3 regions of the Chryseobacterium sp. WG23 genome follow, and region 3 is predicted to be linked to each of the others. Evidence: riboswitches for the same ligand, from Rfam matches in the RefSeq annotation. Region 3 holds a riboswitch; each other region holds the start of a gene.

What was found. A riboswitch is a leader RNA that binds a small molecule or an ion and turns the genes downstream of it on or off. The one in region 3 is predicted to bind S-adenosylmethionine.
Region 1: another riboswitch for S-adenosylmethionine. It lies ahead of MP477_RS15970 (TonB-dependent receptor); the one in region 3 lies ahead of MP477_RS06275 (TonB-dependent siderophore receptor).
Region 2: another riboswitch for S-adenosylmethionine. It lies ahead of MP477_RS22855 (alpha/beta fold hydrolase); the one in region 3 lies ahead of MP477_RS06275 (TonB-dependent siderophore receptor).

The regions. Positions count from the first base shown of each region.
Region 1 is NZ_JALCZE010000010.1:69,876-77,272, forward strand. It holds gene MP477_RS15945 (LysM peptidoglycan-binding domain-containing protein) at 1-1,143, shown strand, start outside; gene fabD (ACP S-malonyltransferase) at 1,214-2,089, shown strand; gene MP477_RS15955 (GYDIA family GHMP kinase) at 2,101-3,006, shown strand; gene pckA (phosphoenolpyruvate carboxykinase (ATP)) at 3,134-4,750, shown strand; gene MP477_RS15965 (type II 3-dehydroquinate dehydratase) at 4,870-5,277, opposite strand; SAM riboswitch class I at 5,517-5,614, shown strand; gene MP477_RS15970 (TonB-dependent receptor) at 5,698-7,397, shown strand, end outside.
Region 2 is NZ_JALCZE010000010.1:237,261-244,657, reverse strand. It holds gene MP477_RS16745 (O-succinylhomoserine sulfhydrylase) at 1-861, opposite strand, end outside; gene MP477_RS22860 (ACT domain-containing protein) at 985-2,523, opposite strand; gene MP477_RS22855 (alpha/beta fold hydrolase) at 2,510-3,466, opposite strand; SAM riboswitch class I at 3,525-3,632, opposite strand; gene MP477_RS16730 (glucosidase) at 3,822-6,437, shown strand; gene MP477_RS16725 (OsmC family protein) at 6,504-6,923, opposite strand; gene MP477_RS16720 (DUF58 domain-containing protein) at 6,948-7,397, opposite strand, start outside.
Region 3 is NZ_JALCZE010000003.1:219,730-227,126, reverse strand. It holds gene MP477_RS06280 (APC family permease) at 1-1,122, opposite strand, end outside; gene MP477_RS06275 (TonB-dependent siderophore receptor) at 1,129-3,573, opposite strand; SAM riboswitch class I at 3,668-3,773, opposite strand; gene MP477_RS06270 (T9SS type A sorting domain-containing protein) at 3,946-4,992, opposite strand; gene MP477_RS06265 (helix-turn-helix transcriptional regulator) at 5,137-5,997, shown strand; gene MP477_RS06260 (hypothetical protein) at 6,090-6,374, opposite strand; gene MP477_RS06255 (fumarate hydratase) at 6,467-7,397, opposite strand, start outside.

The DNA of each region.
Region 1 (7,397 bases), on a different contig from region 3:
ACTGTATTCTCTATTGTTAACAGATTTGGAGTGAGTATTGATGATTTGATCGCTCTGAACCCGGATCTTTCACATGGACTGAAATCAGGAATGGTTTTAAAGATCAAAAAGCAGGATCCTGCTTATGTGAAGAAAAACGGAGATGCTTTGAGCGTAGTGTTGATGCTTCCGTTTGGTTACAGCACGAACGAAACTCAATACCGGGGAATGGCATTAGACTTTTTAACCGGAGCTAAACTTGCTATTGAAAGAAACGCAAGAGGAGGTCAGAAACTGGATATAAAAATAGTGGACTCCGGAAACGAGGCTTCATTTAAAAATTCTCTGACACAGATTAACCCGGACAATACCGATTTGATTATCGGCCCATTCTTTAAGTCTAATGTAATTGACGTTTTGGATTTCACCAGAAATCAAAAAATTCCAATTGTAGCACCATTCGCTAATTCTCCGGAATTATACAATTACAGCAACCTGATTATTGTTGAAACAAACAATCAGACGTATGCCGATAAAATTGTTGAAGAAGTAAAAGCAGTATATTCAGATCAGAAAATATATGTGGTTGCAGATCCTAAGAAAGAAAATGCAAACTATATTAAAGCAGGTCTTGAAAAATCTGTTAAAAATCCAAATATTGTTATCGTTAATTCTCCGGCAGAAATTCAGCTGGATCAGAATATGATGACAGGGCAGTCTGCCCCGGTTATTGCTGTTTTAGCTAATGATAATGATAGTATGGGTGAGGCTTTTGCCAACAGAATGATTGCTCTTTCTAAAGAAGCACAGGGAGTGAAAGCTTTCAGCTTATTCTATTCTCCGGTTTTTGAAAAGAAAGTAGATGAACTGAGCCAGGCAAACCTTGTATACCTGATGGATAGAAAGATCAATACTGACGGAGGATTTGAAAAAGAAATTCTGGCAGCCTATAAAACAAAATACTGTAAAACACCTCCAAAATATGCAATTGTAGGTTTTGATGTGGTGAATGATATGCTGACAAGAGAGAATAAAAAGGGAGAAATCTTTAAGCAGATGAATAAAGTTCAGACTCAGCTTGCAACAAAATTTGAGTTTGTAAAATCTAAAGCTAACGGTGCTTACGTAAACACCGGATACAGAGTAATCAGGCTGGTTCCCTAAATGATTTATATCTCTTTAACAGTATATTGTTAACAATATAGTTATATTTGCATAATATTTAATTCAGTACATGAAAGCACTTGTATTTCCTGGGCAGGGTTCTCAGTTCGTAGGAATGGGAAAAGAATTGTATGATTCTAGAAAAGATATCAAAGATCTGATGGAATCTGCCAATGAAATTTTAGGTTTCGATATTCTTTCCATTATGTTTAACGGAGCAGATGAGGATCTTAAGAAAACAGAGGTTACCCAGCCTTCAATTTTTATACATTCAGTAGCAGCATTAAAAGCAGTAAACGGTCTTGGAGCTGAAATGGTAGCAGGACACTCGTTAGGAGAGTTCTCAGCATTGGTAGCTAACGGAGTTTTATCTTTTGATGATGGTTTGAAATTAGTATCCGAAAGAGCTAAAGCTATGCAGGAGGCTTGTGATGCAAATCCAAGTTCAATGGCAGCTATTCTAGGACTGGAAGATGCCAAAGTAGAAGAAATCTGTGCTCAGATCAATGGGATTGTAGTTCCTGCCAATTATAACTGCCCGGGGCAGCTTGTAATTTCGGGAGAAACACCTGCAGTAGAAGAAGCTTGTGCTAAATTGAAAGAAGCAGGAGCAAAAAGAGCATTACTACTGGCTGTAAACGGAGCTTTCCATTCGCCATTAATGCAGCCTGCACAAGAAAGGCTAGCTGCAGCCATTGAGAAAACAAAATTCAGAAAAGCTACTATTCCGGTATATCAGAATATCACTACTACAGCGGTAACAAATCCTGATGAGATTAAACAAAACCTTATTGATCAACTTACCGGTCCTGTAAAATGGACACAGTCTGTTCAGAATATGATCAAAGATGGAGCTTCTAATTTTGTAGAAGTTGGACCTGGAAAAACCCTTCAGGGGCTGATCAAAAAAATTGACGGATCTGTAGACGCTGTTTCTGCAATCTAAAATAAAAAAATATGAACGCGATATTTTCACCGGGCAAGCTTATGCTTACTTCAGAATATTTCGCGATAGACGGAGCTCTTGTCCTGGCGGTACCTACCAAGCTTGGACAAGAGTTTTTTTTTGAAGAAAGAAATGACAACAAATCCCTGATTCTTTGGGAAGCATTTCATCAGAACAAATTATGGCTAAAGGCTGTTATAGATTATAAGAATTGGCAGATTCTTGAAGCCAATATTCCTGCAAGTACTGAATTTATTCTAAAAACATTAAAGAATGTACAGCAGCTTTCCGACATAAAATTCAAAAACGATTGTACTTACCATTTAAAAACAAATCTTCAGTTTCCTGCGGATTTTGGACTTGGAAGCAGTTCTACCTTAATGAATAATCTGGCAGAATGGGCCAGAATTGATCCTTTTTATTTGAACTCCATCAGTTTGGGAGGAAGTGGATATGATGTTGCAGTCGCAAAAGAAAAATCTGCTGTTCTTTTTCAAAGTAAACCGGAAATCAAATATGAGAAGGTAACTTTCAGTCCTCCTTTTAAAAATGAATTGATTTTTATTCACCTGAATCAAAAACAAGATAGCAGGGAAGGAATCAGTTTTTACAAGTCAAAAAAGAAATCTCCGGAATTGGTTGATGAATTTTCAGATATCACAAAGAAAATTTTGTTATGCAGTGAATTGCAAAATTTTTCTGAGCTAATGGCGATTCATGAGCAAAAAATTTCCAATTTTCTTGAAATTCCTACAGTTAAAGAGAGATTATTCTCAGACTGCCCTTGTTTTGTCAAAAGTTTGGGGGCATGGGGTGGAGATTTCGTGATGAGTGCTAAATTTGGGAGCTATAAAGACTATTTTTGGGAGAAGGGTTTTACTAGTGTTTTTGAATGGCAAGATATAATTAATTTATAATCAATAATTTACAAGCCCCTTTTTTTATTTGCGATTCTGACTTATATCAGTATATTTAAACCACCTTTAACAAATAATTAATATTATTTTTGTTGAACTCAATAAAGAAATAGAAAATATAAGTAAAATGAAAAACACTAAAATCATCCAGGATTTAGAGAAATTAGGGATTAAAGGAAACTATGAAGTAGTATATAATCCTTCTTATGAAGAATTATATCAGGCTGAAGTTTCTCCTGAAAATCAAGGATTTGAGAAAGCTGAGCTTACAGAATCTGGCGCGGTATCGGTAAAAACAGGAATTTTCACAGGTCGTTCACCTAAAGACAGATATATTGTTCAGGATGATGTTACAAGAGATACAATTTTCTGGGATGGTAAAGTAAACTTACCTACCACTTCGGAAATTTTCGGGTCTTGTAAAGAACTAGTGATGGATCAGCTGGCAGAAGCAAAAAAAATCTATGTTGTAGATGCTTTCTGTGGGACAAATGCTGATACAAGACTTAAAGTAAGATTTATTGTTGAAGTGGCATGGCAGGCACATTTCGTGACCAATATGTTCATCCGCCCTTCTCATTTTGAGCTTGAAAACTTCGGAGAGCCTGATTTCACTGTAATCAATGGTTCTAAAACTACGAATCCAAATTGGGAAGCTCAGGGATTAAACTCTGAAAACTTCATCATGTTCAACCTTACTGAAAAACTACAGATCATTGGTGGTACTTGGTACGGAGGTGAGATGAAGAAAGGAATGTTTGCAATGATGAACTATTACCTACCATTAAAAGGTATGGCTTCAATGCACTGTTCTGCAAATGTAGGAGAAGAAGGTGATGTTGCTTTATTCTTTGGTCTTTCAGGAACTGGTAAAACTACTTTATCAGCAGATCCGAAAAGATACCTGATCGGTGACGATGAGCACGGATGGGATAATAACGGAGTATTCAACTATGAAGGGGGATGCTACGCTAAGGTTATCGATTTATCAAAAGAAAAAGAACCGGATATCTTCAGAGCAATCAAGAGAGATGCACTTCTTGAAAACGTTGTTGTGAACAATGGAGTGGCAGATTATACAGACGGATCAATCACTGAAAACACAAGAGTTTCTTATCCAATCTATCATATCAACAAAATTGTATTGCCATCTAAGGCAGGGCACGCTAAAAAGATTGTTTATCTTTCAGCAGATGCATTCGGAGTACTTCCTCCGGTTTCTATCCTGAATGAAGATCAGGCTCAGTACCATTTCCTTTGCGGTTATACTTCAAAACTTGCCGGAACAGAAAGAGGAATTACAGAACCTCAGCCATCTTTCTCACCTGCATTTGGTGAAGCATTTCTTACATTACACCCTACAATGTACTCTAAAACATTGATCGGCAAAATGAAAGAGCACGGTGCTAAAGCTTATTTAGTAAATACAGGTTGGAACGGTACAGGAAAAAGAATTTCTTTAAAAGATACAAGAGCAATCATTGATGCTATTATTGACGGTTCTATTGATAACGCTCCTAAAACTCAGGTTCCCATCATGAATCTTGAAATTCCTACCGAACTTCCAAATGTTTCTGCAGGTATTCTGGATCCTAGAGATACTTACGGTAATGTTTCCGAGTGGGAAGAAAAAGCAAAAGACCTTGCTTCAAGATATATTAAAAACTTTGAACAGTACTGTGATACTGAAGCCGGTAAAAAACTAATTGCTTCAGGACCTCAATTACAGGGACAGACTATCTAATAAGATTGCTTACAACATACACAAAAGCCTCATCACTGATGAGGCTTTTCTATTTTTATTGTTTATTTTACAACGCAATCATTTGCAGAATTTGCTAAATCTGAGGAGAAACTGAGAAATTATTTTAATCCCAGTAATGCCAATCTGTATCCCTCCATTCCGAAGCCAGACAAAACAGCATCGGTATTGGCGGCAGTCACAGACTTTTGCCGGAATTCCTCTCTTTTATAAATGTTGCTGATGTGAACTTCCACTTTAGGTTTCTGAATATTTTTTAAACAATCTGCTATGGCATAAGAGTAGTGTGTGAAAGCACCTGGATTGATGACAACAGCATCAAAATCATCTTCCTGAAGCCTGTTGATAAGCTCTCCTTCAATATTGGATTGATAATATTTTAATTCATAAGAATGAAACTCGGATTTTAAATTTTCCAAATAAGTTTCCATGGAGATTGTTCCATAGATTTCCGGTTCTCTGGTGCCTAAAAGATTGAGATTAGGCCCGTTTATAATTAAAACTTTCATTCTATAAAATTAAAACTTTTTCCTTTAAAGAGTAGAATTTTATTTTTTTTCATTTTTCTCCTTTGCATTATCTATAATGATATTTGTCATGTTTGTTAAAGTGCCAATTTTTGTAAGTCCTTATTTTACCGGCTTTTTAATAAAATATTAAGTTAATTTTTGAAAAATTATCATGAAAAATTATAAGTCTACTTGTTTTGTAGACTAAATATTTCTAGATTTGCAGTCATATTTCGATCGGCTTATAAAGAAAGATGGAGGGAACTGACCCAATGAAATCTTAACAACCTGCTCTTGTGCAAGGTGTTACATTCAGCCTTTAAAGGAAAAATAAGCATTAGGTTTATCGTATTTATCGATGCCCTTTGCTGTATTATCTGCAAAGGGCAAAATTTTAATATATGATAAACAAAATTGATTATGATTAATAAAAATTTGATTAGCTCAAAAATTTGGATTCCCCCTGTAGCGGTATTCTTTTTAGGAATTGGAAGCATACACGGGCAGGATACCAAATCTAAAAAAGATACACTCAATGAGAAGGAACTTGATGAAGTGGTGGTGGTAGCTTACGGAAAGGCTAAAAGAACCAGCTATACCGGTTCTGTGGCAACTATTTCCAGTGATAAAATTAACAACAGACCTGTTACCAATATTACCAAAGCATTGGAAGGACAGGTGGCGGGAGTACAAACAACAAGTTCTTCCGGACAGCCGGGATCTACAGCTACAATCAGGATCAGAGGAATTGGCTCTATCAGTGCGTCCAGCGATCCTTTATATGTGGTAGACGGTATTCCTTTTGACGGAAATCTGAACTCTATAAGCCCTAATGATATAGAATCAGTCAGTGTGCTGAAAGATGCTACGGCAAGTGCTCTTTATGGATCAAGAGGGGCGAATGGGATTATTATTATTACGACCAAGTCCGGTAAAAAAGGAGAAGCCAGAATCAACTTTAATATAAGCCAGGGTTTTTCCGGCAGAGCGGTAAAAGACTACGAACAGGTAAATACAGATCAGTATTTCCAGCTGTATTGGGAAGCATTGAGAAACGGATACAGATCCACACAGGTAAATGGGCAGCAGGCAGCCCAGATGGCTACCAATAATCTTATCTCTGAACTGGGTATTAATCCTTATGGAGCTAATTATTCAAAACCTGTAGGTACAGACGGGAAATTGTTACCCGGAGCAATACCATTATGGAATGATGACTGGAGAGATGTTTTACAGAGAGTGGCTTCCAGGAATCAGGTAGATCTGGATATCAGTGGAGGAAGTGAAAAAAGCAATTACTTTTTCTCATTGGGATATCTTGATGATAAAGGGATTGCCATTGAATCCGGATTTAAAAAATACAGCACAAGGTTAAAACTCAATTCTGAAGTTAAGAAATGGCTGAATGTAGGGGTGAATTTAAGTTATACCAACAGCATTCAGCAGGCTCCTACGTCTTCAGATTCCAATACAAGCAATGTTATCCAGGCAGCAAGATCTGTTCCTTCGTTTTATCCTTATTATGAGAGAAACCCCGATGGGTCATATATATTGGATGGTGCAGGAAACAGAATTTACGATTTTGGAAAATACAGGCCTACCAACGCTCTTCAGAATCAAAATTTAGCGGCAACTTTACCTTTAGATAAAAACGAAAATAAAGAAGATAACTTCTCTGGAAAAGGTTTTATGGACTTCACATTCTTACCTGAATTGAAGTTCAGGACAAGTTTTTCCGTAGATTTAGTCAATTATAATGGACATTATTATTCAAACCCACTTATTGGGCAGGGTAGTGAGATTGGAGGATCGGTCACAAAGTCAAACAGCAGAACTTTATCTTATACCACGAGTAATATTCTGACGTTTGATAAAAAATTCGGAAAGCATCATTTTAATGTGTTGGCAGGTCAGGAATTTTATAAATATGATTATCAGACAATCTCCGGTACCCGAAGTCAGTTTTCACTTCCATACTATTATGAGCCGGATGCTGCAGCCTTGTTGGGGAGTTTCAGTGGAAACAGTGATAAGGTCAGCCTGCTAAGTTATCTTGGAAAAGTGGAATATGATTTTAACAATACCTATTTCCTGTCAGCCTCAGGAAGGGCAGACGGTTC
Region 2 (7,397 bases), on a different contig from region 3:
GGATTTCAGGAATGGATATTTTACCAGTTCTACATTAGGGTGACTTTCTAAAAACTCGGCTACTTTCAATGCATTTTCACAATGTTTTTCAACACGGATTGCCAATGTCTCCAGGCTTTTTGATAATACCCATGCATTAAAAGGAGATAGTGCAGGTCCTGTATTTCTTGCAAAAAGATAAATTTCTCTGATCAGATCTTCCTTTCCTACTGCAATTCCTCCTAAAACTCTTCCCTGTCCGTCAATCAGCTTCGTTGCTGAATGTACAACAACATCTGCACCATATTTTATCGGCTGCTGGAGATAAGGCGTTGCAAAACAGTTATCTACAATGAAAATAAGATTGTATTTTTTAGCAATCTGCCCGAAAAACTCCAGATCCAAAATCTCAATAGCAGGATTGGTGGGTGTTTCAAGATATAGAATCTTTGTATTAGGCTTGATATATTTTTCTACATTTTCAGCATCGCCTGCCTTGAAGTAAGTGGTTTCAATATTCCATTTTGGAAAATACTTGGTAAACAAGGTATGGGTAGATCCAAAAACCGACTGGCAGCTTACAATATGATCGCCGGCATTCAATAATGCTGCAAATGTGGAATAAATTGCCGCCATTCCCGTCGCAAATGCATATCCTGCTTCTGCACCTTCCATTTTAGCAATTTTATCTGTGAATTCCGTTACGTTCGGGTTAGAGAAACGGCTGTATAGGTTTTTAGGCTTTTCTTCGGCAAAACTTGCCCTCATATCTTCGGCATCCTGGAAAATAAAGCTGGATGTAAGATATAATGGCGTGGAATGCTCGTCAAACTGGGTTCTTTCAGTTTGGGTTCTTATTGCTGATGTTTCAAAATTCTCCATATAGTTTTAATTAATTTACCAATATAGCAGTCTAACAATATAGCAATGAGATTCTTCGCTACGCTCAGAACGTCCATTTATAAATATTGGTAAACTTTATATTGTCAGATTGTTATATTAATTTTATTTTATTTCACTTACTCTTAAAATATCTCCGAAAACGCCTCTGGCAGTTACCTGCGCTCCGGCTCCGGCTCCCATAATAACAATTGGATTTTCACCGTAGCTTTCTGTATAAATCTCAAATATGGAGTCTGAACCTTTTAACTGCCCTAATGCTGAACTTCCAGGTACAGAAACTAGCTTGACATCAAGCTGTCCTTTTTCTTCCTGCAGATTTCCGTGCAGATCTCCTACATAACGCAGTACATGCCCAGGCTCCTGGTTTTCTTTAATCTTCTGATATTCTTCATCGAGTTCTTCCAATCTTGAGATAAATTCACTTTTCTCTACAGCCAGAAGATTTTCAGGAATCAGGTTTTGAATATTAATATCCTGGAATTCGTTGATCAGATCCAGCTCTCTTGCCAAAATCAGAAGTTTTCTTGCTACGTCATTTCCAGAAAGATCTTCACGCGGATCCGGTTCTGTGTACCCTTTCTCCATTGCTTCTCCGATAACTTTGGAAAACTTATCGTTTCTTACAGAGAAGTTATTGAAGATATAGCTTAGAGACCCCGAGAATACGCCTTTTATTCTTGTAATATTTTCTCCTGAAAGGTGTAATAATTTAATGGTATCAATTAACGGAAGACCTGCTCCTACATTTGTTTCATACAAATACCGTCTGTTGTTTTTACTCAACGTATATCTTAGTTTACGATATTCTTCAATAGGAAGTGTGTTGAAGATCTTATTGGAAGAAACCAGGTCAAATCCGTTTTCGGCTAAGGCATGATAGTTTTTTACAAAATCCTTACTCGCCGTATTATCCACGACAATCAGATTTTCTAATTGATTTTCATTGGAGAATCTGATCAGTTCCTGAACATCTGATGAATGTTCTGCTGTTAGAACCTCATCATTCCAATTTGCATCAAATCCTTTTTTATTGAAAGCTATTTTCTTTGAATTCGCTACTGCAACTACTTTTAAGTCTATTTTCTTGCGTCTTTTAATTTCTTCTGAAGATTCAAGAACCTGTTCAATTAATGTTTTTCCAACATTTCCATGGCCTATAATTGCCAGGTGAACCGTTTTTGGTTTTTTGAATATTTCAGATTCTAAGATATTTCTGGTTTTTTCATCCTGTGACGATGTTACTACGATGTTTACTCTGTTTTCTCCTGAAACCTGGTTTAAAAGTAATGGAAAAACATTATTTCTGGCCAGCTCAGCAAGGACTTTATTAAAATCTTCTGCTACAAATCCGAGTACAGAAACATTATTGATGCTGTAGATTTGGGAAACTTTTCCCGATTTTCTTTCTGCTTCAAATTCATCGATAAGACAAGCCACTGCTTTTTCTGCATCATTTTCCTGAACCAAAATAGAGATTCCGTTTTCTATAGCTTGCTGGGAAATTACCCCTACACTGATACGCGCTAAAGTGAGCGCTTTAAAAATTCGTCCGTCAATTCCGATTTCTCCAAGGAAATCTTCTCCTTCAAATTTAATGATTGATCTGTTCTTCAAAAATTTTATTTCGTTAGCATTTTTCATGAGTATATAAAATATTTTTTATGATAGTATTTAATTGTTGGTATTCCATTAGGAAGGCGTCATGCCCATGTACTGACTGGATCTCGTGATAAGAAACATTCTTATTTTTCTCTGCCATTCTTTCAAAACACATCCTGATCTCAGAAGCAGGAAAGAATAAATCTGTATCAACGGAGATCATGTGCATTCGTGCCTGGACTTTATCCAGCATTGATTCATCTGCATTGATATTCATTAACAGATGGTTCATGAGCTTATATGCTTTTAAACTAAATCTATCGTTTAATGCATTACCGTGATAAACCAGCCAATCTTCCGATTCTAAGCTTTTTTTCTCCTTATTGTATTTGTTTTGAAATCTGTTATTGAGTGATTGTGGAGTCCGGTAACACAACATAGCATGAATTCTGGCTTTTTGCAGAGGTTCATCTTTATCATTCAATAAAAACTTCTGAACCAGACATTGTGCATGCAGCCAATCGTGAGTTCTGTAATCACAGGCTATAGGAATAAATATTTCCGTCAGTTTAGGCTGCTTTGTAAGCATTTCCCAAGCAATGCTTCCTCCCAGAGAGCCTCCAATAATGGCATATAGTTTTTTGATCTGTAAAGTTTCCAGCCCTTTCAAAAAGATATTGGCAATATCTGCCGGGGTGAAATCTTCATAATCTTCAATTAAAAAATTATCATATCCGTTTCCGGGAATATTAAAACACAGAACTGTATATTTTTTTGTATCAACTACCTGATTTTCACCAATTAATTGTTTCCACCATCCTTTTTCTCCGGATACATTTGAGTTTCCGGTTAGCGCATGATTGATTAAAATAATGGGTGCAGTAAACAGGTCTTTCCCGAAAAGCTCATAGCTCAACGGGATATAATATTCCTTTTGGGAATTGGTTTGATACGAAAGATTAATATAGTTTAGTTCTGTTTTCAATTCTATTATTTTTAATACAATTGAAAATGCCACAGGAAATGGCTGAAAAGAACTTCAGTAGTTATCTGTCCAAAATTATTTTGGTAGAACGTAGCACCTTCTTTGCTTGCACAAAGGGTTGCTAAGGTTTCATAGGGTCTAATCCCTCAACCTTTCTTGATAACATTTTCAATATTTGAATGAACGAATGATGCAAAGGTAGTTTTTTTCTTTTAATTTCAAAAAAAAAATATTTTAATATTTTAATATCCCCTATAAATACAAGTATTTCAAGGGTATATTAAGAATTATTCAGATGATAGGAATTGGAATTACTTTTCAAAAAAACTAACTTCGTATAGAAAAATGATGTGATATGACCTCCGAAAAAGAAAGATTACAAGATTCCAAATGGAAAAACTGGGGACCTTATGTAAGCAACCGGCAATGGGGAAATGTACGTGAAGATTACAGCCCAAACGGAAATGCGTGGAACTTTACCAATCATAACAATGCAGAAAGCTATGCCTACCGTTGGGGAGAAGAAGGTATTGCAGGTATTTCCGATGTCAAGCAGCTGTTCTGTTTTGCATTTTCATTTTGGAACAAGAAAGATAAAATTGTAAAAGAGCGGTTCTTTGGGTTGAGCAATCCTCAGGGAAACCATGGTGAAGATATCAAAGAAATTTTCTATTACCTGGATAATACTCCTACTCATAGCTATATGAAAATGGTTTATAAGTATCCGATCAATGCATTTCCTTATGATGAGCTTCTTACAGAAAACGGAAAACGCAGCAAAAAGGAACCGGAATATGAAATTTTTGATACCGGAATCTTCAACGACGATGAATATTTTGATATTTTCATTGAATATTGTAAGGCTGACCATAACGATATTTTAGTAAGGGTTACGGTATGTAACCGAAGCCAGCACGCCGCACCAATTGTGGTAGCACCAACGGCATGGTTCAGAAACAACTGGAAATGGGGCTATAATACCTATAAGGGCGAAATGACTTCTTCTCATGATGGGAGTATCAGCATTGGTCATGACAGTATTTCGATTAAAAAGCTATATTCCAGAAATGGGAATGCAAAACGGGTATTTTGTGATAATGAAACCAATACTTCCAAGCTTTACGGAGCTCCCAAGATTGAAAATACTTACTTCAAAGACGGTATTAATGACTTTATTATTCACAAGGGAGACACTGTAAATCCTGAGAAAAGAGGAACAAAAGCATCTTTTCTGATTGACGAACTTATTGAAGGCGGACAATGTAAGATTTTTGAACTCAGACTGTGTCCTGATGGAACTGATGAACCTTTTCAAAACTTTGATGAGATCTTCAATACCAGGAAAGCTGAAGCTGAAGAATTTTACCGCGAAATTCAACATGACACCCCTGATGAAGATGAAAGAAATGTTCAAAGGCAGGCCTTTGCCGGACTTCTCTGGAATAAACAGTTTTATCATTACAATATTGGAAAGTGGCTGAAAGGTGATCCTAATTTTGAAGCACCCAGAAACTTTAATGAATATGTAAGAAATACAGAATGGAATCATCTCCACAATAAGGATATTATTTCCATGCCTGATAAATGGGAATATCCCTGGTATGCTACCTGGGATCTGGCTTTTCACTGTGTTCCTTTATCCATGATAGATGCAGAATTTGCCAAGGGACAGCTTTTGCTATTGACCAAGGAATGGTATATGCATCCTAATGGGCAGCTTCCTGCCTATGAATGGAATATGAGCGACGTAAACCCACCTGTACATGCATGGTCCTGCTTCAGGGTTTTTAAAATTGATGAAAAAAATAATGGAAAACCTGATCTTTTATTTCTGGAAAAAGTATTCCAGAAGCTTCTCCTGAACTTTACCTGGTGGGTAAACAGAAAGGATAAAAATGGAAAGAATATCTTCGGGGGCGGTTTCCTGGGTCTTGATAACATTGGTGCTTTTGACCGGAATATGGTTTTAAAAGATGGGCAGCATCTTGAACAGGCTGACGGAACAAGCTGGATGGCCATGTACGCTTTAAATATGATGCGCATTGCAATGGAACTGGCCCAATATTACCAGGTGTATGAAGATATGGCTATTAAATTTTTTGAGCATTATCTTTATATCGCAGAAGCAATGGAAAATCTGGGTGAAGGAACCAAAGGACTCTGGAATGAGGAAGACGGTTTTTTCTATGATGTTCTTCAACTTGGAAACGGAGACAGTGTATCTTTAAGGCTGAGAAGTATTGTGGGATTAATTCCTCTTTTTGCTGTTGAAATCGTAGACCACAGATTACTGGAAAAGATGCCGAACTTCAGAAGCAGAATGGAATGGATCTTAAAAAACAAACCTGAACTTACTAAGCTTGTTTCTCATTGGGATGAGGAAGGACATGGAAGGAAACACTTAATGAGTATCCTTCGTAAAAACAGACTGACAAAAGTTTTAACAAGAATGCTTGATGAAAAGGAGTTTTTAAGTTCTTACGGAATTCGTGCCATGTCTAAAGTATATGAAGAAAATCCTTTTATATTTTCTGTTCACGGAACGGAAAATATAGTTTATTATACTCCTGCAGAAAGTGACAGCAGAATGTTTGGCGGTAACAGCAACTGGCGTGGCCCTATATGGTTTCCTATTAATTTTCTGATTGTGGAAAGCTTACAGCGTTTTCATTATTATTATGGGAACAGTCTGAAAGTAGAGTTTCCAACAGGAAGTGGGGATAAAAAAAATCTTGATGAAGTAGCCCAAAATATCAGTAAAAGACTTTGCTCTATTTTCTTAAAGGATGAACATGGCCAACGTGCTTTTAACGGCGGAAATCCGAAATTTAATCATGATGAACACTTTAGAGATTATATCACTTTCTTTGAATATTTCCATGGAGACAATGGACGTGGCGTAGGGGCTTCCCATCAGACAGGATGGACTGCTACCGTAGCTAAACTTATTAAACCAAGGCTGACATTTTAATAGGCTGTGAATCATAAAAAAACCGGATGAGACATCCGGTTTTTTTTATTTTTTAAGACAATAGAATTAAATTTTATCTCCATTCACAAAAACTTCGTATCCGATTTCTACATTCGGCTCTAACGTTTTTGATACGGAACAGTATTTTTCAAAAGATAATTCTGCTGCTTTTAATGCTTTCTTAGGATCAATTTCTCCTTCCAAAAGGAATTTTACTTTAATAGATTTAAAAGGCTTTGCATCATCTACCTGAATTCTCTCTCCTTCCACTTCTGCCTGAAAGCTTTTAATATCCTGACGCTGCTTTTTTAAAATAGAAACCACATCAATTCCGCTGCAGCCTGCTACAGCCATCAGGACACTTTCCATTGGAGAAACACCTTTAGCTCCCGGCTGGGAAGTATTGTCCAAAAGAATAGAGTTTCCTTGGGAGTTGGTACATTCAAATAAAAAGTCGTCGTTTATTCTGTTGAGTGTTATTTTCATTATTGCTTGTTGCTTGTTGCAAAGTTATAAAATTCCTCTCGCTTTTATCTCCAAGTATTTATTGATAACATCAATATTCAGGTTTTCAGGAAGGGTATATACGGTGTAAATTCCATATTTACGCAGCTCCTGGATAATTAATTTCTTTTCAAATTCAAATTTTTCAGCGACGATTTCATCATATATCTCCTGCATATTTTCAGGATTTTTATTGATCAGCGCTTGGAGTTCAGCATTTTTGAAAAACACCACTACCAACAAGTGATTTTTAGCAATTCCACGAAGATATTTCAACTGGCGGTTTAATCCGTCCAGCGTTTCAAAATTGGTAAAAAGCAAAATTAAGCTTCTCTGGTTGAGCGAATATTTTACATCCTGGTACAACCGGTTGAAGTCACTTTCAAAAAAATCTGTTTTAATATTGTACAGGGCTTCTGAGATTTTTTTCAACTGCCCGGATTTATTATCGGCAGC
Region 3 (7,397 bases):
CCGGTCTTCTTTTTTAAGAAAATATACTGTAGAAATAGCCAGACTGGCAAATAACTGAAGAATGAATGCTGTATAAACGAAAATCTCTTTAAAACTTCCTGTTAAAATAATTACCGAAGCAATAACAGCATGAGCAAAAACAGCTCTTACCGGGATTCCTTTTTTATTGCCTGCTGAAAGAGGTTCCCACAGATAAGTATCCTTCGCAAAAGCCTGAGTAAGCCTCGAACCTACCCATAAATAGCCACTAATGGTTGCAATCAGTTGTAAGGCAATAAAGATATTCACTATTTTTCCAAAGGCAGAGCCCAGCATATTAACCGCAGCTTCACCCATTACATCCTCTTTTCCTGCCAATTGATCCACTGAAGCGTGCTTCAGCATAATGTAATTGACTAAAATATAGCTTACTGTCACAAAAACAGTTCCTATAATCAGAGATTTGGGAAGGTTTTTCTGTACATCCTTGATCTCTCCGGCAATATAAGATGCTGAATTCCAACCGGTATATGAATAGGTAACAAAAACCAGAGAAGTAGCAAAAGCAGGAAGCATGATTTCATTCTGCCAGCTGTCACTGAAGTTAAGACCGTTTCCCATTTGGGCAGATTCTGAAAGTCCTACACCCAAAATAACCAAAACGATAATAAAAGTGATTTTGATTAACGTGAAAAAATTATGAAATCTACTTGAAGCTTTTAAACTAAAGGATAAGGCAGCCGCTACGATAAAAATCACTGCGATGGCAAAACCATTTCCAAACGTGTATTGAAATACTGAGAGATATTTTGACATGGCTAACGCCGCTAAAGCCACCGGGGAAGAGAAACCAATAATCAAAGATATCCAGCTGATAAGGTATCCGAATAACGGATGATAGGTTTCTTTGAGATAGATGAAATCACCCCCATTTCCTTTAAAATGAGATCCTAATTCGGCATAGCAAAAAGCCCCGAATAATGCCAGAATTCCACCAATACTCCATAGCAGAAAGATGCTGTAGGTATTTGTAATATCAGACAACTGAAATCCCAGTGTTGTAAAAATTCCGGTTCCTATCATATTGGAAACCACAATAGCTGCAGCTGTTTTCCAGCCGATCTGATGTGAAGGAGTATTCATTGATGATTAAAAATTAAAATTAAGCCTTCCGAAGAAATAGCTACCCAAAGTTCCCATTTGTACAGGAGCATATTTAAATACTCCATAATATGAATTTTCATAAATCTGACGATCAGGGAATACATCAAAGACATTATTAGCACCTACGGTAAAGTTGATATTTTTTGTAATATCATATCCTACACTGACATCTGTAATCACCTTCGGCGAAAATTCCTGAACGCTTCCAAAAGGATATCCGTCCCTTATTACTTTACCAAAATAGGTATTTCTTACGAGAAAATTAAACTTTCCAATTCCATAATTCAATCCTAATGAGGCTTTTGTTTTGGGTGATAAAGTTTCAATAATATTGATCTGGTCGGGTCCAAAAAATTCATTCTGAGGAGTTCCCAGGTTTTCAGGAAAATGAAAATCTGTAATTTTTGTTTCTGTATAATTTCCGGCAAGGTTTATATTAAGGTTTCCGCCTTCCAACTTCCAGTCATAGGAAATAACCAGATCCACTCCTTTGGTTTCGGTATCAATAGCATTAGCAAAAAACCTTCCGCTTTCGACCTCTTTTCCCACGCCTACTACATCAGGGTCTGATAACCTGGAATCTGTAATATTACTTGTAATGACAATCCTGTCTTTCACTTTAATGAAGTATCCGTCTAAAGTAATGAATAGGCCTTTCACCGGCTTTAAAGTAAATCCAACGCTTCCGTTGACAGAGGTTTCCTGTTTTAGCTTATCAAATCCAAGCACCTGTGCAGCTTTACTGTCATTATTAAAAATCCCTTTGGTTACAATCGTAGATCCTGAAGTTGAAATATCTGCATAAGAATTATTGAAATACTGCTGCTGTAGGGAAGGAGCTCTGAAACCTGTTCCTACTGCTGCTCTTACAGCATAATTTTTTATAAACTCATACCGTACGGCTAGTTTTCCATTCAGGGTATTTCCAAAATCAGAATAGTTTTCAAACCTTGCTGCTGCATCAATATTCAGCTTTTTATCCAAATCATAAGATATATCAGCATATACCGCTGTAGAATGCCTGTCTTTTTTTAAAGTATTATCCGGTGAAAAGCCAATGAATGATTGCGATCCTCCTGCTCCGATCACTGTTGATCCCGTACCAGCTACATTTCCGTTAACATCATACTGAGTATAAGATGCAGGATCTCCGGATTTGATCTGATATTGTTCAAATCTGAATTCACCTCCAAATGCAATATTAATCCGGTTTATATTTCTAGAAACATCAAGATTAAGGGTATTTTGCAGAAAACTGTGTGCTCCGGCATAAAATCGGGTCGGCGATTTTGCTCCTAAAGAAGCATTATTCGTATTGCTTACATTATAATTGAACGTATTGTTTCCAAATGTATTGCTTACATCAAAAAGCCAGTTGTTTACATTATATTTTGCTCCGACGGCATAAGAGATATCATATACCTGAGATCCCAGCTCCGCCTGAAATCCATTGGGATAAATGGATGAAACAACATTAAACGTTTCACTGGGAAGCCTTCTGAAACCATATCCTTTTCCTTCTTTAATACTGAAGCCTCCAAAGGAATAAAGTTTAAAATTGTTATTAAAAGAATATTCTGAATTAAAAAACAGCTGCGCCTGCTTGATCTGTGCGTCTCCAATCTGAAAGTTGAAGTAATCACGGGTTAAACCCCTTTTTTTAATTTCCTCATCATCTGCAGCTCTTGCGGCCTCAGGATCATCAGCGAAAGGATACGCAAAATTATTTCCGAAAATATCTAAATCATGATTTTGAGTCCTTGTTGTTTTTCCTCTGTGGCTTAGCTGTAACGAAAGATTGACGTAACCTTCTTTTTTTCCTAATGATGCCCCGTAATTAACTCCTGCCTGGTAGGTGTCCCCATCATTCCTTCCGCTTAATCCGTAGGTAATACTTGCTGATGCGCCTGCATTCTTTTTGAGAATAATATTGATTACTCCCGCAATGGCATCAGAGCCATACTGTGCCGCTGCTCCATCTCTTAATACTTCAATTTTTTCAATAGCAATAACAGGAATTGTACTCAAATCTGTTCCCACAGAACCATTTCCAACTGTATTCTGATAGTTGACCAAAGAAGTGGTATGTCTTCTTTTCCCATTAACCAATACTAAGACCTGATCCGGGCCCATTCCTCTCAATGTCACTGGATCAATATGCTCGGTTCCGTCAGAAGCAGACTGTCTTACAGAATTAAATGAGGGAATGACATAGTTCAATAAATCCTGAACCGTTATTTGTGGGGATGCTTTCTGTATTTTATCGATATTAATAACATCTACAGGAACCGGCGTCTCTAGTTTTGTCCTTTTAACATTTCGGTTGCCTACGATGATAATATCTTCAATTTGTTTTCCTTTTTCTTCCTGTTCCTGGGCAGCGATCCCAATGGCACCAAGCAATAATACAGCTATGCTTACTTTTTTCATCTTTTGTTCCTGCAAAAATTATTATACATTCCGAGAATCAATCCTCAGACACACAAGACTTCAAGAAATGGAATTCATATAAGAATATTGACTTCAATTATCTCCCCCATCGGGTTGGAATTAGCACCTTTACACTGTTGGAATTGTGTAGGTTGCTAAGGTTTCTTTGGGCCAAATCCCTCCACCTTTCTTGATAAATCTACTGCAAAAGTAGACTATTTTTTTCAATATGCAAAAGCCGTTTTTACGATTTACAAACGCAGCATAAAAAAGGCTTATGAAAAATTTCATAAGCCTCCCTAATAAAAGTAATTGTAATTGAAGTGAACTATTTTATGTAAAGGGAATACAGTGATTCTACAAGAAGACTGCTTATCCTTTAATAATCTTTTTAGAAACCGTCTGTCCGTTTTTTAATTTTATTTCTACAATGTATAAACCGTCCGGAAGTCCTGTCATATTCATCTGATCATTTAAAAACCCGGCGTCCATCTTTTGTCCTACCGTATTTGTTATGTTTATACTTTCAATCGTGGAATCTGCTTTAATGGTCAGAATTCCTTTTGTTGGATTGGGATAAACCCCTATGTTGTTATGATTGAGTCTTACCTCCGAAGTAGCAAGTTCCGAGGTAGGTTTAATACATCTTACCGATGCCCCCTGCCCTCTGGGTGCCCCTGCTGAAGCATTCGCACTTATGGTCCCTACGTACAGATATTTCCCTCCAAGTCCGGATATATCCGAACTCCAGAAATATCCTCTCTTTCCTACAAAAGTAAAACTAGCGTCTGAAGAACTGCGATATCCTCCTGCAGGCAATTTCAGATGACTGTTGTAAGCACTTGCGGGAGCCGTAACACCTTCAAGGTTAACAATACTCCCCCAGTCTGCCTGTGTTGGCATTCTCCAATCAGCACCTATTGCCTTGCATGGGTCTACACCCACTGTTTTTCCTAGCCCATCTATGTTCTTTGCAGTCCATTCATCAGTAGGCTCAAGAGTGGACCACCACGCGGGTGTTCCTATGATATACGAGCTCACTCCTGCTAAACCATCCGGTCTGTTAGGGGTTGGAGCAGAAATGGTGGCAGAATTTCTTTCCTGATGTCCGTCATCCCATCTTCCCCATTGAAAAAGATCACCATATGAAGCTTCATCATCCAGAGAAGAGGCTACCTTAGAGCTTCCCAGATTCTGCTGCAGCCATATTTTTCCATCATTTCCTCTTACCGTAGTATAAGAAACTGTTTGGCCACGGTATGTAAATTTCACACATCCTACATCTCCAGGATTATTTCCAGGATCTGTATTTGTACAGTTTTGTGGATTTCCCTGTGCATATAAACTATTCAAAGCAATGAATATCAGCATCATTCCCACATTTATTTTTCTCATCGCAAAATATAGATTTTCAAACATAATCAATATTATTTTTAATTATTCTAAATTTAATTAATTTTGCACAAAAGTAGCTTTCCCGTTTAATTCAGAGTTATCATTTCCCAACTTTTAGTTATCCGGTATAGGAGTTATATATGGATATCATTAAAAACAATGCTGATTATGAGTTATTTAAATGGAGAAAAGATATTATTTGCCTCAGATAATATTAGCATAGAATTTTGTTCCGAACGATATTCAAGAACTTCAATACTGGAAGCTGGATCGAGCTTTACCCTGCTCTTCCTGTTGGGGTCAGACATTTATCTTGAAAAATCTACCTGCCTGCTTCCAATGGTTTTTAGAAAAAATCAATACATCCTTTATTATTCTTCGGAAGAAAATAAAGCTGAATTACACTGTGAGAGTCAGGAAGCACTCAAATATTTGCTGATCCGGATTGACTATCAGTATATTGTCAACCTTATTAATCCTCAATCCAGCCAGGAAAGCACGGATATACTGGAAAATATGATCACGAATAATTTCATCTATCTGCATAAAGAAACACCTCCCAACATGACCGTTGAAATGCATATGATTCTTAAAGAAATCATAGATTCTCCAAAGAAAGGTGTTATTCAGAAGTTGTTTATCGAGGCAAAGATTATTAAGCTTCTTATTCTTGTATTTGAGCAGTTCCATGAAAAAAACAGGGGACCATCAAAACCGGGGACTCCGGAAATGATCAAAAAATACCTGGATGAAAATTACCACAGCAATATAAAGGCTGAAGAAATAGGAAAACTACTCGGGATTAATCAGAATATAATCCGGCAGGAATTCAAAACCCAGTATCATATGACCATATCCCATTATATTTCTGAACTAAGAATGCTAAAGGCGAAAAAACTGATTACCAACAGTGATGTAATGATCAAAGAAATCGCTATTGAATGCGGGTATGAATATGTACAGAATTTTACACGCGCCTTTAAAAAGAAATTTGGTGTTGCTCCTGAAAATCTGAGAAATAACAAATAGAAAAACCGCCTAAAAAATTAAGCGGTTTATATATGTTGTTTTGCTTTGATATTACTTTTTCAGAATTAAGGTGAAAAAGCAATGACAATCAATTAATGATGATGTCCGTGATCGTGAATGAAAGGTCCGTTACCCTTAGGCTGGTTGTAAAGAACCTCTACACCTTCCTGCTCATAAATATTCTTTCTTCTGATATCTTCAGGATCGAAAGCCTTTACTTTTCCAAAGTATTCTTTCAAACCTTCCGTAAGCCACATTGGAATGACCAATCCGAAGAACATAAAAATACACCAGAACCCTACTAAGAACATAGTAATAAAGAATACAGTCCATAGGAACTGGTAGAACGGCCAAAATGCTGATAAAATAGTTATCATTCTCTTTAGATTTTAGGCAAAAATAGAGCTTTTTTCTTTTTTACACAAAAGATATAGGCTCTATTTTATAATTTATTTTAATTTTAAACTAACTAGTGGGCAAGATTTGCGAAGAAATCATTTCCTTTATCATCTGTAATAATGAATGCAGGGAAGTCTTTTACTTCAATTTTTCTTACGGCTTCCATCCCCAATTCAGGGAAATCCACGACATCTACAGATACAATATTATCCTTTGCAAGGATAGCTGCAGGCCCTCCGATAGATCCAAGATAGAACCCTCCATATTTATTACATGCATCTGCAACATCTTTACTTCTGTTTCCTTTAGCCAGCATAATCATACTTCCGCCATGGCTTTGAAACTCGTCAACATACACATCCATTCTTCCTGCAGTAGTAGGTCCGAAACTTCCTGATGCCATTCCTTCCGGAGTCTTTGCAGGCCCGGCATAATAAATCGGGTGGTTTTTGAAATACTCTGGCATTGGTTTTCCACTATCTATCAGTTCCTTGATCTTAGCGTGAGCAATATCTCTTGCTACGATAAGAGTACCATTTAATTTTAGTCTTGTTTTGATTGGATATTTTGAAAGATCAGCTAGAATATCCTGCATAGGCTTATTCAAATCAACTTCCACAGCTTCTTCCAAATGAGGAGGTGTAGCTGGTAAGAATCTTTTTGGATCCTGTTCCAGTTGCTCAAGGAAAATTCCTTCTTTTGTAATTTTTCCTTTGATATTTCTATCTGCAGAACAGGAAACTCCCATTCCTACCGGACATGAAGCAGCATGTCTTGGAAGTCTGATCACTCGTACATCATGGGTAAGATATTTCCCTCCAAACTGTGCTCCAATAGCACTTTCCTGGCATATTTTCTGAACTTTAGCCTCCCATTCAAGATCTCTGAACGCCTGTCCGGCTTCATTTCCTTCCGTCGGAAGATGGTCATAATATTTAGCGGAAGCTTTCTTTACAGCCGCAAGGTTCGCTTCTGCAGAAGTTCCTCCAATGACTAAAGCA